Regions from separate parts of the Stutzerimonas sp. 21-1 genome, predicted to be linked through region 2. Evidence: predicted binding sites of a transcription regulator. Region 2 holds the regulator's gene; the other holds the start of a gene.
What was found. The regulator LexA, encoded in region 2, represses DNA repair genes until DNA is damaged. The targets are predictions, from matches to a motif close to CTGTNTNNNNANACAG.

Region 1 (7,244 bases), 920 kb from region 2:
GATTCGCCGCGAAAGATGCTGCCATCGGCTAGGGCCAGAATGGCTGGCGTAGTGGCTGGCTTAGTCAAGAGACCTCCCGTAGATCAAGGCTGGAGCAGACGCAGATTGTAAAAAAGCGGGATGACGTGTGAAGGTCATCCCGCTTTTTATTTGATTCATTTCTGCGCAACTTTTAGTGGACACACTAAAGCGGGAAGCTTACAGAAAATCCCCTTTCCGGTCCAGCCAATATAGCCCGCAAGCCGAGCGTGAACAGACGGGACGATTTTTCCGTAGCGCAGAAACTCACTTGAGACCCAGCACATCTTGCATATCGTAGAGCCCTGCGGGCCGGCCCTCCAGCCAGAGCGCAGCGCGTACCGCGCCCTTGGCGAAGGTCATGCGACTGGAAGCCTTGTGCGTGATCTCCACCCGCTCACCGTCGGCGGCGAACAGCACGGTGTGATCGCCCACCACGTCACCGGCGCGCACCGTGGCGAAGCCGATGGTCTCGCGCTGACGCGCACCGGTCTGGCCTTCTCGACCGTATACGGCGACCTTCTGCAGATCACGGCCGAGCGCCTCAGCCACCACCTCACCCATGCGCAGCGCGGTGCCCGACGGCGCGTCCACCTTGTGCCGGTGATGCGCCTCGATGATCTCGATGTCGACCTCGTCGCCCAGCACCCGCGCCGCGGTATCCAGCAGCTTGAGGCAGAGGTTTACGCCAACGCTGAAGTTCGCGGCGAAGACGATGGGTATCTCCTTGGCCGCGGCAGCCAGACGCTCTTTCTCCTCCGGCGAAAAGCCGGTGGTACCGATCACCATGGCCTTGCCGGCGCGCCGACAGACTTCCAGATTCTTCAGCGTCACCGATGGATGGGTAAAGTCGATCACCACGTCGAACTCGTCCACCGCCCGCGCCAGATCGCCGCTGAGCGGCACACCAAGACGACCGATCGCCGCCAGCTCTCCCGCGTCGGCACCGACCAGGGTGCTGTCCGGCCGATCCACCGCCGCCGTCAGTCCGGCGGCGCCCGCCGTCTGCTGCACCGCCTCGATCAGGGTCTTGCCCATGCGCCCGGCGGCGCCCATCACTGCAATACGTCGCATAGCATCAGCTCCAAGCTGCAAGCCCCAAGCGGCAGGCGACCTCATCTAGGCCGCTTGCCGCCTGCAGCGATCAAACATCACCAAAAAAGCGCTTCACGCCCTCGAACCAGCCACTGGCCTTCGGCGAGTGGGATGTATCGCCCTGCAGCGTGCCGCGGAACTCCTCGAGCAGCTCGCGCTGACGTTTGCTCAGATTGACCGGCGTCTCGACCACCACCCGGCACATCAGATCGCCGGCGCCGCCGCCACGCACCGGTGCCACGCCCTTGCCGCGCAGGCGGAACTGCTTGCCGGTCTGCGTGCCTTCGGGAATCTTCAGCTTGACCCGACCATCAAGTGTCGGCACTTCCAGCTCGCCGCCGAGCGCCGCATCGGCGAAGCTGATCGGCACTTCACAGTACAGATGCTTGCCGTCGCGCTGGAAGATCTGGTGCTCGCGCACGTTGACCACCACATACAGGTCGCCCGCGGGCCCGCCCTGAGTGCCGGCCTCGCCTTCGCCGGTCAGACGGATACGGTCGCCGGTATCGACGCCCGCCGGCACCTTGACCGACAGCGTCTTCTGCTCTTCCACCCGCCCCTGACCGTGACAACTGCCGCACGGATCGGAAATCATCTTGCCGCTGCCATGGCAGCGCGGGCAGGTCTGCTGCACCGAGAAGAAGCCCTGCTGCATGCGCACCTGGCCGATACCGCCGCAGGTGGTACAGGTCACCGGACTGGTGCCCTTCTTCGCACCGGAACCATCGCAAGTCTTGCACTCGACCAGCGTCGGCACGCGAATGGTGACCGTGGTGCCGCGCACCGCCTCTTCCAGATCCAGCTCCAAGGTGTAGCGCAGGTCGCTGCCACGCTGAGCACCGCCTCGCGATGCGCCGCGCGCGCCGCCGAAGAAGTCGCTGAATACATCGCCGAAGATGTCGGAGAAATTGGCGCCACCGTAGCCAGCGCCTGCACCGGCACCCATCTGCGGATCGACACCGGCATGGCCGTACTGGTCGTACGCCGCGCGCTTGCTCGCATCGGAGAGCACTTCGTAGGCTTCGTTGGCTTCCTTGAAAGCCTCCTCGGCCGCCTTGTCACCCGGATTGCGGTCGGGGTGATGCTTCATCGCAAGGCGACGGTAAGCTTTCTTCAGCTCCGCCTCGCTGGCGCCACGCTCGACACCCAGCACCTCGTAAAAATCACGTTTGGCCATATGTTTCCTGAACCCTCAAATTCGTGCCCTCCAGACACGCCGACGCGGGAGCAAGCCCCCGCGCAGCGGTTACGCCCGCCCGGCCGAAGCCAGAACGGGCTGGAGCGGAAGCAAGCCGGGGCTTACTTGTTGTCCTTGACCTCTTCGAACTCGGCATCGACCACATCGTCGCCCGCCTGGTCCTTATCCGCGGCCGGCTGACCTTCGGCGCCCTGCGGCTGCTCGGCATACATTTTCTGCGCCAGCGGCGTGGAGGCCTGCGAGACCGCTGCGATCTTGGCCTCGATCTCAGCCTTGTCGTCGCCCTTGATCGCCAACTCCAGTTCGCCGATAGCCTTTTCGATGGCCGTCTTGTCGTCGGCACTGGCCTTGTCACCGGCTTCGGTCAGCATCTTGCGAGTGGCGTGGACCAGCTGATCGCCCTGGTTGCGAGCGGTCGCCAGCTCCTCGAATTTGCGGTCTTCCTCCGCGTTGGCTTCGGCGTCGCGCACCATTTGCTCGATCTCTTCCTCGGACAGACCGGAGTTGGCCTTGATTACGATCGACTGCTGCTTGCCGGTGGCCTTGTCCTTGGCGGACACGTGCAGGATGCCGTTGGCGTCGATGTCGAAGGTGACCTCGATCTGCGGCATACCGCGCGGTGCCGGCGGAATGTCGGCCAGGTCGAAGCGGCCTAGCGACTTGTTCTGTGCCGCCTGTTTGCGCTCACCCTGCAGCACGTGAATGGTCACGGCGTTCTGGTTGTCGTCGGCAGTGGAGAACACCTGCGACTTCTTGGTCGGAATAGTGGTGTTCTTCTCGATCAGCGCGGTCATCACACCACCGAGGGTTTCGATACCCAGGGTCAGCGGCGACACGTCGAGCAGCAGCACGTCCTTGACGTCACCGGCCAGCACTGCGCCCTGAATGGCGGCACCCATTGCGACGGCTTCGTCCGGGTTGACGTCCTTGCGCGCTTCCTTACCGAAGAACTCGGCGACCTTCTGCTGCACCAGCGGCATACGGGTCTGACCGCCGACCAGGATCACATCGTCGATCTTCGAAACGTCGATACCGGCATCCTTCAGAGCGATGCGGCACGGCTCGATGGTGCGCTCGACCAGATCCTCGACCAGCGACTCCAGCTTGGCGCGGGAGATCTTCACGTTCAGGTGCTTCGGACCGGACGCATCGGCCGTGATGTACGGCAGGTTGACGTCGGTCTGCTGGCTGGAGGACAGCTCGATCTTGGCCTTCTCGGCAGCTTCTTTCAGGCGCTGCATGGCCAGCGGATCGCCCTTGAGGTTCATGCCGCTTTCTTTCTTGAACTCCTCGACGAGGTAGTCGATCAGGCGGATATCGAAGTCCTCGCCACCGAGGAAGGTGTCGCCGTTGGTAGCCAGCACTTCGAACTGGTGCTCGCCGTCGACCTCGGCAATCTCGATCACCGACACGTCGAAGGTCCCGCCGCCCAGGTCATAGACGATCACGGTGTGGTCGCCCTTGGCCTTGTCCATGCCGTAGGCCAGCGCCGCCGCGGTCGGCTCGTTGATGATGCGCTTGACGTCCAGACCGGCGATGCGACCGGCGTCCTTGGTGGCCTGGCGCTGGCTGTCGTTGAAGTAGGCCGGCACGGTGATGACCGCTTCGGTGACCGGCTCGCCCAGGTAGTCCTCGGCGGTCTTCTTCATCTTCTTCAGCACTTCGGCGGAAATCTGCGGCGGTGCCATCTTCTGGCCCTTCACTTCCACCCAGGCGTCGCCGTTGTCGGCCTTGACGATGTTGTACGGCACCATCTTGATGTCTTTCTGCACAACGTCTTCTTCGAAGCGACGGCCGATCAGACGCTTGACTGCATACAGGGTGTTCTGCGGGTTGGTGACCGCTTGACGCTTGGCGGACTGACCGACGAGGGTCTCGCCATCATTGGTGTACGCGATGATCGACGGAGTGGTACGGCCGCCTTCGGCGTTCTCGATGACCTTGACGTTGCCGTTTTCCAGAATGGAGACGCAGGAGTTGGTGGTCCCCAGGTCGATACCGATGATTTTGCCCATTTAATCTCTCTCCCGAATTTCGATTGGTCCGCGCCTGTTTACCGGCTGCGGTAACACAAAAACGCTTGGCTACCAGATGGGGGTTGCCTGCCCGAATTCAAGCCTGCTCGTCGATCGAAGGCACCGCTTGCGAAGGCGCCTTGCTCACCACGACCATCGCCGGGCGCAACAAACGGCCATTGAGCAGGTAGCCCTTCTGGAACACCTTGAGCACGCTGCCTGGCTCGGCATGGGTGCTCTCTTCCATCGCCATTGCCTGGTGGTGCTCCGGATTGAACGGCTCGCCATGCGGATCGATCTGCGTCAGCTGATGGCGCGCCAGCGTGTCGAGCAGCAGCTTGAGCGTCAGCTCCAGCCCCTCGCGCACCGACTTGACCGCCTCATCGTCCGGCTTCGACAGCTCGAGGCCGCGCTCCAGACTGTCGGCGACCGCCAGCAGATCGCCGGCGAACTTCTCCAGCGCAAACTTGTGCGCCTTCTCCACGTCCTGCTCGGCGCGCCGGCGGATGTTCTGCATCTCGGCCGCGACCCGCAGCGACTGATCCTGGGCGGCCGCCAACTGCTCTTCGAGCGACTGCACGCGAGCCGCCAGATCGTCGCTGGCAGCGGCCTGATCCTGCTCGTCAAAGGTCTGGTTTTCCAGGTTCTGCTCGTCGGCCATGCGTCCTCCTTATCTCGATACGATTGCGGGCGACCGCCCGCGCTTGTGCCGCTATATGGGGGCACCCTCGCACGGTTCAAGGGCAGGTCGCGCCGACACCGACATGGCGCACGTCGGCCAATCGCGCACCGCATACACCACAATCCGTCGGGGCGTATTGTGGACGCCCCAAAAAGCACTGTATAAATAGCCAGCCTCACAACCCGGAGCGCCACCATGCTGGTTCATCTTTCGGTTCACAACTACGCCATCGTCGAACACCTGGACCTCGAACTGAAACGCGGCATGAGCGTGATCAGCGGCGAAACCGGTGCGGGCAAATCGATCATGCTCGACGCCCTCGGTCTCGCTTTGGGCGACCGTGCCGACAGCAGCGTGGTGCGCCTGGGCGCCGACAAGGCAGACATTCTCGCCAGCTTCGACCTGGACGACATTCCCGACGCCCGTGCCTGGCTCGCCAAGCGCGATCTGGACAACGACGGTCCGTGCATCCTGCGCCGAGTCATCACCGCCGAGGGGCGCTCGCGCGGCTACATCAACGGCGCGCCTTGCCCGCAGGGCGACCTCAAGGCGCTCGGCGAACTGCTGATCGACATCCACAGCCAGCACGAGCACCAGTCGCTGCTCAAACCCGACACCCATCGACGCCTGCTCGACGAATACAGCGCCAGCCAGGAACTCGCCCGCCAGGTGCAACTCGCGGCCCAGCGCTGGCGCCAGACGCAACAGGCGCTCGAACGGCTGAGCAACAGCGGCGACGAGCAACGCGCGCGCCAGCAGTTGCTCAGCTATCAGCTCGAAGAACTGGAAAACCTGGCGCTCGCCGAAGGCGAACTCGAACAGCTGGAGCAGGAGCACAAGAACCTCGCCAACGCCGGCCAGCTGCTTGATGCCTGTCGCCAGGTGACGGAACTGTGCAGCGAGAGCGACGCCGGTAACGTGCTCTCCGCACTGACCTCGAGCCTGCAACGCCTGGCCGCGTTCCAGAATCACGCCGGGGCGCTCGGCGAGGCCGTCAACCTGCTGGCCAGCGCGCAGATCCAGGTCGAGGAGGCAGTCGGCGAGCTCAATCGCTTCGTCGATCATTTCGATGCCGATCCCCAGCGCCAGCAAGCGCTGGAAGAACGCCTGGATACCATCTATACGCTGGCCCGCAAGCACCGCGTGCAGCCTGCCGAACTGGTCGCGCTGCAGCAGCGTCTGCTGGACGAACTGGAAGGCCTGAACGCGGACGACGAAGCCATCGAGCGGCTGGGCGAGGAACTGGCGGCCTATGCTCGCCACTACGAGGAAAAAGCCACGGAGCTGAGCCGCATCCGCCAGGCGGCGGCCGGGGAACTGTCGCTCGCCGTGGAAGCCGAAATCCAGCGCCTGGGCATGCCCGGCGGACGTTTCAGCGTGACGCTGAAACCGGTCGCCGAGGGCGACTACCCGCCCTACGGCTTCGAGCAGGTGGAATTTCTCGTCAGCGCCAACCCCGGCCAGCCGCTACGCCCGCTGGCCAAGGTCGCCTCGGGCGGCGAACTGTCGCGCATCAGTCTGGCAATTCAGGTCATCACGGCGCAGACCTCGCGCGTACCGACGCTGGTCTTCGATGAAGTGGATGTCGGTATCGGCGGCCCTACCGCGGAGATCGTCGGCCAACTACTGCGTCGGCTCGGCGAGCGCGGCCAGGTGCTGACCGTGACCCACCTGCCCCAAGTCGCTGCCCAAGGCCACCACCACCTGTTCGTGCACAAGGCCCGCGACAGCGAACAGACACGCACCGCCGTCGCCGAACTGCATGGCCGCGGCCGCATCGAGGAAATCGCGCGCATGCTCGGAGGCGTCGACCTCACCGAGCAATCATTGGCACACGCACAGCAGATGGTCACAGCGGCACAGGCCTGACCGCAGATACGCGACGCATGAAAAAGGCGACTCGAGAGTCGCCTTTTTCATTTCACCGAAGGAGTTCAGTCCTTCTTACGTACGTAGAGCACCAGATTGTGATCGACCAGCTCATAACCATGACGCTTGACGATCTCTTTCTGCAGCTTCTCGATTTCCTGATCGAAGAATTCGATGACCTCGCCACTGTCGACGCAGACCATATGGTCGTGGTGACCGCTATCGGCCAATTCGAATACGGCGTGCCCGCCATCGAAGTTGTGGCGAACCACCAGCCCCGCGGCCTCGAACTGCGTCAGCACACGATAGACCGTCGCCAATCCGACGTCTTCACCCGCCTCCATGAGCGCCTTGTAGACATCTTCCG
Region 2 (7,244 bases):
GATGGCGTAGCCGACGCCGGAGGCGAGGGCGCCCGAGAGCAGCGCGTAAACCAGGCCCGGGATATCCCACTGCAACTGATTCCAGACCGACAGGCTCAGCAAGATGCCCAGCGGCACCGCTCGCACGAAGTTGCCGGCCGTGGCATTCAGCGGATTGGCGGTCCCGCGTCCCCGCAGCGAATAGATTCCCCAGGCGACTCCGGAGGCCAGCATCAGCAGGGCAGCATGCCATGACGGTGCGCTGCTGCCCGGCAGCAGCAGAAATACCAGGCCGCCCATCGCCAGGATCAGGCCGACTACCTGCCAGCGACCGAATCGCTCGCCACGTATCAGCCCCCAGACGATCATGCTCAGCTGTACGGCGCCGAACAGCAGCAACGCGCCGGTGCCGGCGTCGAGATGCAGATAGGCAAACGAGAACGCCGCGGCGTACACGAACAAGGCCGCCGCACCGTACCAGTCACCGCCCGGTATCGCGCGACGTTCCCGTCGCAGCATCAGAAACCAGAGTGTCAGCGCACCGCCAAGCAGGCGCACGCCGGTGAAGCTGGCGGGATCTATGGCGGTGTCTCGCAAGGCGATCCGGCACAGCAGCGAATTGCCGGCGAAGGCAAGCATGGCCAAGGTGGTAAGCAGCAGAATGCGGGGTGTCATGGAGACTCGGCCTGTTCTTGTGTGTTGTGCCGGGCAGTGTCGGTTCGAGCAATGCTACGTCGTGGACGGTCACCATGAAACCCGGATCGTAGCGGGTTGCCTGATGCTGGAAGGCTGCTGCGTCGATAGTCGGCTGGTACAATGCACGCCTTTCTCTGAGAGCTGATCGAATGCCTACCTCGTTTCTGGAAATTGTCGAGCTACCTGACGGCCGCATCGTACTGCGCCGTGCCGAAGACGAAGAGGTGCTGGTGACGCTGGATTTCTCCGATGACGCGAAACTTTTTCTGCAGGGCCAGCATGTGGAAATCGCCAAGGCCATGTTCAACGTGGGCGTGCAGATGGCTGGACGGATGTCGGAAGGTGATAGCGAGATCGAGTACGAGGATGAGCCGCGGGTACTGCACTGAACGAGGTGGGGTGTAGCGGGGGAATTCGGCACGATCCATGTGCCTGTCGGGACTATTTAGCTAGCGGCCCAGGCGAATGTTGAGACTCTGAGCGTTGCCCTGGCTGGCGGCGCTGTGCAACGTGCTGCGCATGCGGGCATCCATGTGAGCAAACCAGCTGACGACGGTGTGGCTACAGCCGGAAGTCAGCGCCTTGCAAGTCAGCTCCAGTGCGCCCTGAATACCGCGCGGCTGCAACAGGATGATGCGTTCGCGGTTCAATCCGGTTTCGCGCAGCCAGTGCGACGACAGAAATGCCGGAGGGGCGACCAGCGTCAGCCAGCGGCTGTCGGGGGCATCGCTGAGTTCGCGCAGCATGGGGGCGAGTAGCAGTCGACAGTGCTCGCTGTTGCCGCTCAGGCTCAACTCGCTCAGGCGCTCGAGTTGCGGCGGTGGCGGTTCGGCGAGAAAGGGCGGCATGCCATGAGCGATCAGCCCCTCGAAGAGAGACAGCTGCGGCTTGGCGTTTGTCGTGGGGAGGTACTGCATCGAACGTCTCCTAGCGGCGTATCACGCCGACACTCAAGCCCTCGATCACGAAGTCTTCATGTTCGAGATCCACTTCGATAGGTGCGAACTCGGCGTTTTCCGCCAGTAACCACACTTTGTCACCTTCGCGCTTGAGGCGCTTGACGGTAACCTCCTCGCCCACCCGTGCGACGACGACCTGGCCGTTGCGCGCGTCGCGGGTGCTGTGGACCGCCAGCAGGTCGCCATCGAAGATGCCGATGTCCTTCATGCTCATGCCACGTACCCGCAGCAGGTAGTCGGCGCGCGGGTGGAAAAAGCCTGGGTTGATCTGGCAGGACTCCTCGACATGCTGTTGCGCCAGGATCGGTGCGCCTGCCGCCACCCGGCCGATAATCGGCAGACTGCCTTCCTGGGCAGCGGGCTCGAAGTCGGGAATGCGTATCCCGCGCGAGGCGCCGGGCGTCATCTCTATTGCACCTTTGCGCGCGAGCGCCTTGAGGTGTTCTTCGGCGGCGTTGGGCGACTTGAAGCCGAGCTCCTGCGCGATCTCGGCGCGCGTCGGCGGGTAGCCGTGGTCTTCCAGGCAACGCTTGATGAAGGCGAGGATTTCCGACTGGCGGGGCGTCAGCTTGATCATGGGGGTCTCTGTTCTTTTATACAGTGACTGGGATTATATACAGTGATCGGGTGTTGGCAATCGAGTTCTGCGAGCATTCGGTCGCGACGGCGGTGAATGCGAAGATGAGCTAGGCGCCACGCCGCTTTCATGGTTGACTTGGCTATTGGCTGAAACGTAAGTTTCAAACAGATGTTTGTCATTGGAGGGGGCATGGCGCAGTCCGAGACAGTCGAGCGCATTCTGGACGCAGCGGAGCAGCTGTTCGCTGAAAAAGGCTTCGCTGAGACTTCGCTTCGCCTGATCACCAGCAAGGCAGGCGTAAACCTGGCGGCGGTGAACTATCACTTCGGTTCGAAAAAGGCGCTGATTCAGGCAGTCTTCTCGCGCTTTCTCGGACCCTTCTGCGCCAGCCTGGAACGCGAGCTGGATCGTCGCGAGTCGATTTCCGATAAGCCGGATACGCTCGAAGAACTGCTGGAAATACTGGTTGAGCAGGCCCTGGCGGTTAAACCACGCAGCGGCGACGACCTGTCGATTTTTATGCGCCTGCTGGGGCTTTCGTTCAGCCAGAGCCAGGGCCATCTGCGCCGCTATCTGGAAGACATGTACGGCAAGGTATTCCGCCGCTACATGCTGCGTGTGCACGAGGCAGCACCGAACATTCCGCCGATCGAGCTGTTCTGGCGCGTGCATTTCATGCTCGGTGCGGCGGCTTTCAGCATGTCCGGGATCAAGGCACTGCGCGCGATTGCCGAGAACGATTTCGGTGCCCGGACTTCGATCGAGCAGATCATGCGGATGATGGTGCCGTTCCTGGCGGCTGGCATGCGGGCCGAGAGCGGCGTGGCAGATGCTGCGCTGGCCGAGGCCCAGCCCAAGGGTCGGCGCAACGCCGTAGCCATGCCGGCGAAGGGCTGAGGGTGCTAGGCGTCAGGTCCTTCGTCTAAGCTAGCCGCCCATGACCCATCTCGATTGTTTGTACATCTCCCTTGCCGACCAGCAGCTCTACGGCTTTGCCGACGGCAAGTTGCGTTGCCGCTTTCCGGTATCCACCGCCCTCAATGGCGCCAGCGAGCGCAACGGCTCCGGTTGCACGCCACGTGGTCGGCATCAGGTACGTGCGCGTATCGGTGGCGATCTGCCGCTCGGCGCGGTGCTGCGTGGTCGGCGCTGGACCGGAGAGATCTGGTCGGCCGAACTGCACGAGCGCTTTCCCGGGCGCGATTGGATTCTGAGCCGCATTCTCTGGCTGAGTGGCTGCGAAATCGGCCGCAATCGACTCGGCGATGTCGATACCTTTCGCCGCTACATCTACCTGCACGGCACGCCTGATTGTGAACCCATGGGCGTTCCGCTGTCTCACGGTTGCATTCGTATGCGCAATGCCGATCTGGCGCGGCTGTTCGAGCAGGTGCCGCTGCATTGCCCCGTCCACATAGAAGAACATGCCCGCCCGGAATGGGCCGGCGCCGAACTCGCTCAAGGATTTATCTGACCCATGCACGGTTCACTGATGCTGGATATCGGCGGTACCTGGCTGACGCCCGAGGATCGCCACCTGTTGCGCCAGCCGGAAGTCGGCGGGTTGATTCTGTTTGCTCGCAATATCGAGCACCCCCGCCAGGTGCAGGAGCTGTGCCGTGCGATTCGCGCGCTGCGGCCCGATCTGTTGCTGGCGGTGGATCAGGAAGGTGGGCGTGTGCAGCGGCTGCGTCAGGATTTCGTCCGGCTACCAGCAATGCGTGAGTTCTCCCGGCATGCTGACGGCGCGCGCCTGGCTGAGGTCTGTGGCTGGGTGATGGCTACCGAGGTGTTGGCGGTGGGTCTGGATATCAGTTTCGCCCCGGTGCTCGACCTCGATCACCAGCGCAGTGGCGTCGTCGGTACGCGTGCCTTCGAGGCGGACCCACAGCGCGCGGTCGAGCTGATCGGCGCGTTCATCCTCGGTATGCGTGCGGCCGGTATGGCCACGACCGGCAAGCACTTCCCCGGTCATGGCTGGGCTGAGGCGGATTCGCACGTGGCGATTCCGGTTGACGGGCGCAGCCTCGACGAGCTGCGCGATCACGACCTGGTGCCGTTCCGCGCACTGGCGCCTGTGCTCGATGCGGTGATGCCGGCGCACGTGATTTTTCCTGAAGTCGATGCGCAGCCGGCAGGCTTTTCGCGCCGCTGGCTGCAGGACATCCTGCGTGGCGAGTTGGGCTTTCGTGGGGTGATCTTCAGCGATGATCTATCGATGGCAGGGGCGCATGTAGCGGGTGATGCTGCGGCCCGCATCGAGGCTGCGCTGGTGGCCGGTTGCGACATGGGGCTGGTATGCAACGACCGCGCAGCCGCGGAGCTGGCGCTGACCGCGTTGCAGCGCCTGGGTGTGCGGCCCGCGCCGGCTCTCGCGCGCATGCGCGCCGCCGGCACCGCGTCGCTTGACTACAAGCAGCAGCCGCGCTGGCTCCAATCGATTGCGGCGCTGCGCAGCGCCGGGCTCATCGACTGATCACGCCGATACTCCAAGGAAAGATTCCATGACTGTCCACGCCATTATCGGCGGCACTGGCCTGACCGAACTCAGCGGGCTCGTGCTGCGCGAGATCAGATCGATCGAGACGCCCTACGGCCTGCCTTCTGCCGACATCGTGTGCGGCGAGTTCGCCGGGCGGGAGGTCCTGTTTCTCGCCCGTCACGGACACCCGCATCGCATCGCGCCGCATCAGGTCAACTACCGGGCGAACCTGTGGGCGCTGCGTCATGCCGGCGCACAGGCTGTCATCGCGGTAAATGCCGTCGGCGGCATCCACGCCGCTATGGGTACCGGGCATTTTTGCGTACCGCATCAGATCATCGACTACAGCTACGGTCGCGAACATACCTTCTTCGCCGGCGACCTCGACCATGTCACCCATATCGATTTCAGTCATCCCTACGATGCGCAACTGCGTGAACGGCTGATCGCCGCGTTGCAGGCTCAGGGTTGCGCCTTCAGCTACCGCGGCGTCTATGGCTGCACGCAAGGGCCGCGCCTGGAGACGGCGGCCGAGATCGCCCGAATGGAGCGCGATGGCTGCGACATCGTCGGGATGACCGGCATGCCCGAGGCTGCGCTGGCGCGTGAACTGCAGTTGCCTTACGCGTGCCTGGCGCTGGTGGTCAATCCGGCGGCGGGCAAGGCGAACGAGGTGATCACCATGGGCGCGATTGAGGCGGCGTTGGTCGAGGGTATCGGTCTGGCCCGTGCCGTGTTGGCCCGGGTTCTGGCCTGAGCGTCGACATACAAACGAGGTCGCGGACGGAAACCGGCCTGTCATCCAAATGTAGGAAACTGCCTTCTTTTATGGTCGCTCCCCGTTGCGGCCCAAGCGCCGCTTGTTACACTGAGCCGTCCTTTGGAGTACCGGTATGCTTTGCCCGCCACGAATAACAAGAACGCTAAACACCGTGGTTCTGCTGGGTCTTTTCAGCCTGCTGAGCGGTTGCTCCACCTGGTTCGGCGCCGAGTTTCGCGATCCGCGCGTCGAGCTGACGAAGGTCGAGATCATCAAGGCGCGGCTGCTGGAACAGCAGTTTCTGCTGCGCTTTCGCATCGACAACCCCAACGACCGCAGCCTGCCGGTACGCGGGCTCGTCTACACCGTGCACCTGAACGATGTCGAACTGGCCAGCGGCGAATCCAGCGGCTGGCTGACGGTGCCGGCCAACGGCTTCGACTATTACGAAGTACCGGTGCATACCAACCTGTGGCGACACATGAAATACATCGTGCGCCTGCTGGAAAAGCCTGATCGGCCGATCCGCTACCGCTTCGACGGCGAGATCAAGACCGGCCTGATGTTCGGCCGCAAGGTGCATGTCGCGAGCAATGGCGAGATAATCCCCGGCAACTTCATCCCTGAGTAGTAGACGCAACATGAACCACGAAACCCACGTCCACGGCCCCGACTGCAATCACGACCATGACCATGCGCACGATCATCATGTGCACGGGCCGCACTGCAATCACGGCCATCATGAGCCGGTACGCAATCCGCTGAAGGATGTCGGTCGCAACGACCCGTGCCCGTGCGGCAGTCAGAAGAAATACAAGAAGTGCCACGGCGCCTGACCGACCATGACTCCGCTCGTTGTCACGCTGCTGGTCGTTGCGACGCTGCTGGTCGGCGCGCTGGCCGGCTACGCGTTGTACCTGTGGCGCCGGGTGTGGCGTAACGAGCGACTGCTGGCTGAGGCGCAGACCAAGCGTCACGCTGCGCTGGCTGAAGACCTGCGGATTCTCGCCAGCTGTCTGTTGGACGAGCAGCTGCCGCTGATCGAAGGTGCCATCCGCATCAAGGTGCTGCTCGACAACTACGACTCTGCACTGGGGCAGGACCCGCGCTGCGAGGTGTTCCAGAGACTGTTCGAGGCGACTGAGCAGGTCCCTACGCACGCTGCGTGGAAGGCACTGGACAGCAAGGAGCGACGCCGTCACGAGGCGAACTTCAGCGCCTTGGAGCTGCAGCACAAGGCGGCCGCGCGACGCTCGGCGCGCTGGTTGCTCGACGAGGCGCTGCCCAAACCCGGCCGCGCGGCCTGAGGCGTCAACCCCGGCACTTCCTGCGGCTCATACACTCACTACCATTACTACCGGCTTTGCGCTCTCAGGAGTCGTCGATGACGCTGCGTCTGCCTTTTCCCTTGGTTCGCCTGACCGTTGGCATGGCGTTCGGCCTGGTCAGCCTTGCCGGTTGCCAGTCCTATCTGGACAACCGCTACAGCGCCAGCCTGCCGCCGGCGCAAGGTATCCAGCCGTTGTCCGGCCTGGCCGGCAGCGCGAGCATTCGGCGTAATCCCCTGGGCATGCCCTTGATCGAAACCTCGTCGTTTCACGATGCGCTGTTCGCGCTGGGCTACGTTCACGCCACGGACCGCCTGAGCCAGATGGTCAGTCTGCGCCTGACCGCTCAGGGCCGGTTGGCGGAGATGGCCGGACCGGGCGTGCTGGAGATCGACCGCTTCATGCGCACGGTGAATTTGCGCCAGAGCGCCGAGCTGCTCTATCGCGAAAGCTCGCCACG

Region 1: the regulator LexA is predicted to act here: its motif matches at 5,166-5,181, upstream of recN (DNA repair protein RecN).

The regions. Positions count from the first base shown of each region.
Region 1 is NZ_CM150500.1:3,171,755-3,178,998, forward strand. It holds gene carA (glutamine-hydrolyzing carbamoyl-phosphate synthase small subunit) at 1-68, opposite strand, end outside; gene dapB (4-hydroxy-tetrahydrodipicolinate reductase) at 286-1,092, opposite strand; gene dnaJ (molecular chaperone DnaJ) at 1,163-2,290, opposite strand; gene dnaK (molecular chaperone DnaK) at 2,413-4,326, opposite strand; gene grpE (nucleotide exchange factor GrpE) at 4,424-4,987, opposite strand; gene recN (DNA repair protein RecN) at 5,204-6,877, shown strand; gene fur (ferric iron uptake transcriptional regulator) at 6,943-7,244, opposite strand, start outside.
Region 2 is NZ_CM150500.1:2,253,408-2,260,651, reverse strand. It holds gene AC0ZJQ_RS10955 (DMT family transporter) at 1-654, opposite strand, end outside; gene AC0ZJQ_RS10950 (hypothetical protein) at 825-1,064, shown strand; gene sulA (SOS-induced cell division inhibitor SulA) at 1,125-1,592, opposite strand; gene lexA (transcriptional repressor LexA) at 1,603-2,211, opposite strand; gene AC0ZJQ_RS10935 (TetR/AcrR family transcriptional regulator) at 2,404-3,111, shown strand; gene AC0ZJQ_RS10930 (L,D-transpeptidase) at 3,152-3,688, shown strand; gene nagZ (beta-N-acetylhexosaminidase) at 3,692-4,690, shown strand; gene AC0ZJQ_RS10920 (S-methyl-5'-thioinosine phosphorylase) at 4,719-5,453, shown strand; gene AC0ZJQ_RS10915 (LEA/WHy family protein) at 5,590-6,087, shown strand; gene AC0ZJQ_RS10910 (SEC-C metal-binding domain-containing protein) at 6,098-6,292, shown strand; gene AC0ZJQ_RS10905 (DUF2489 domain-containing protein) at 6,299-6,763, shown strand; gene AC0ZJQ_RS10900 (penicillin acylase family protein) at 6,841-7,244, shown strand, end outside.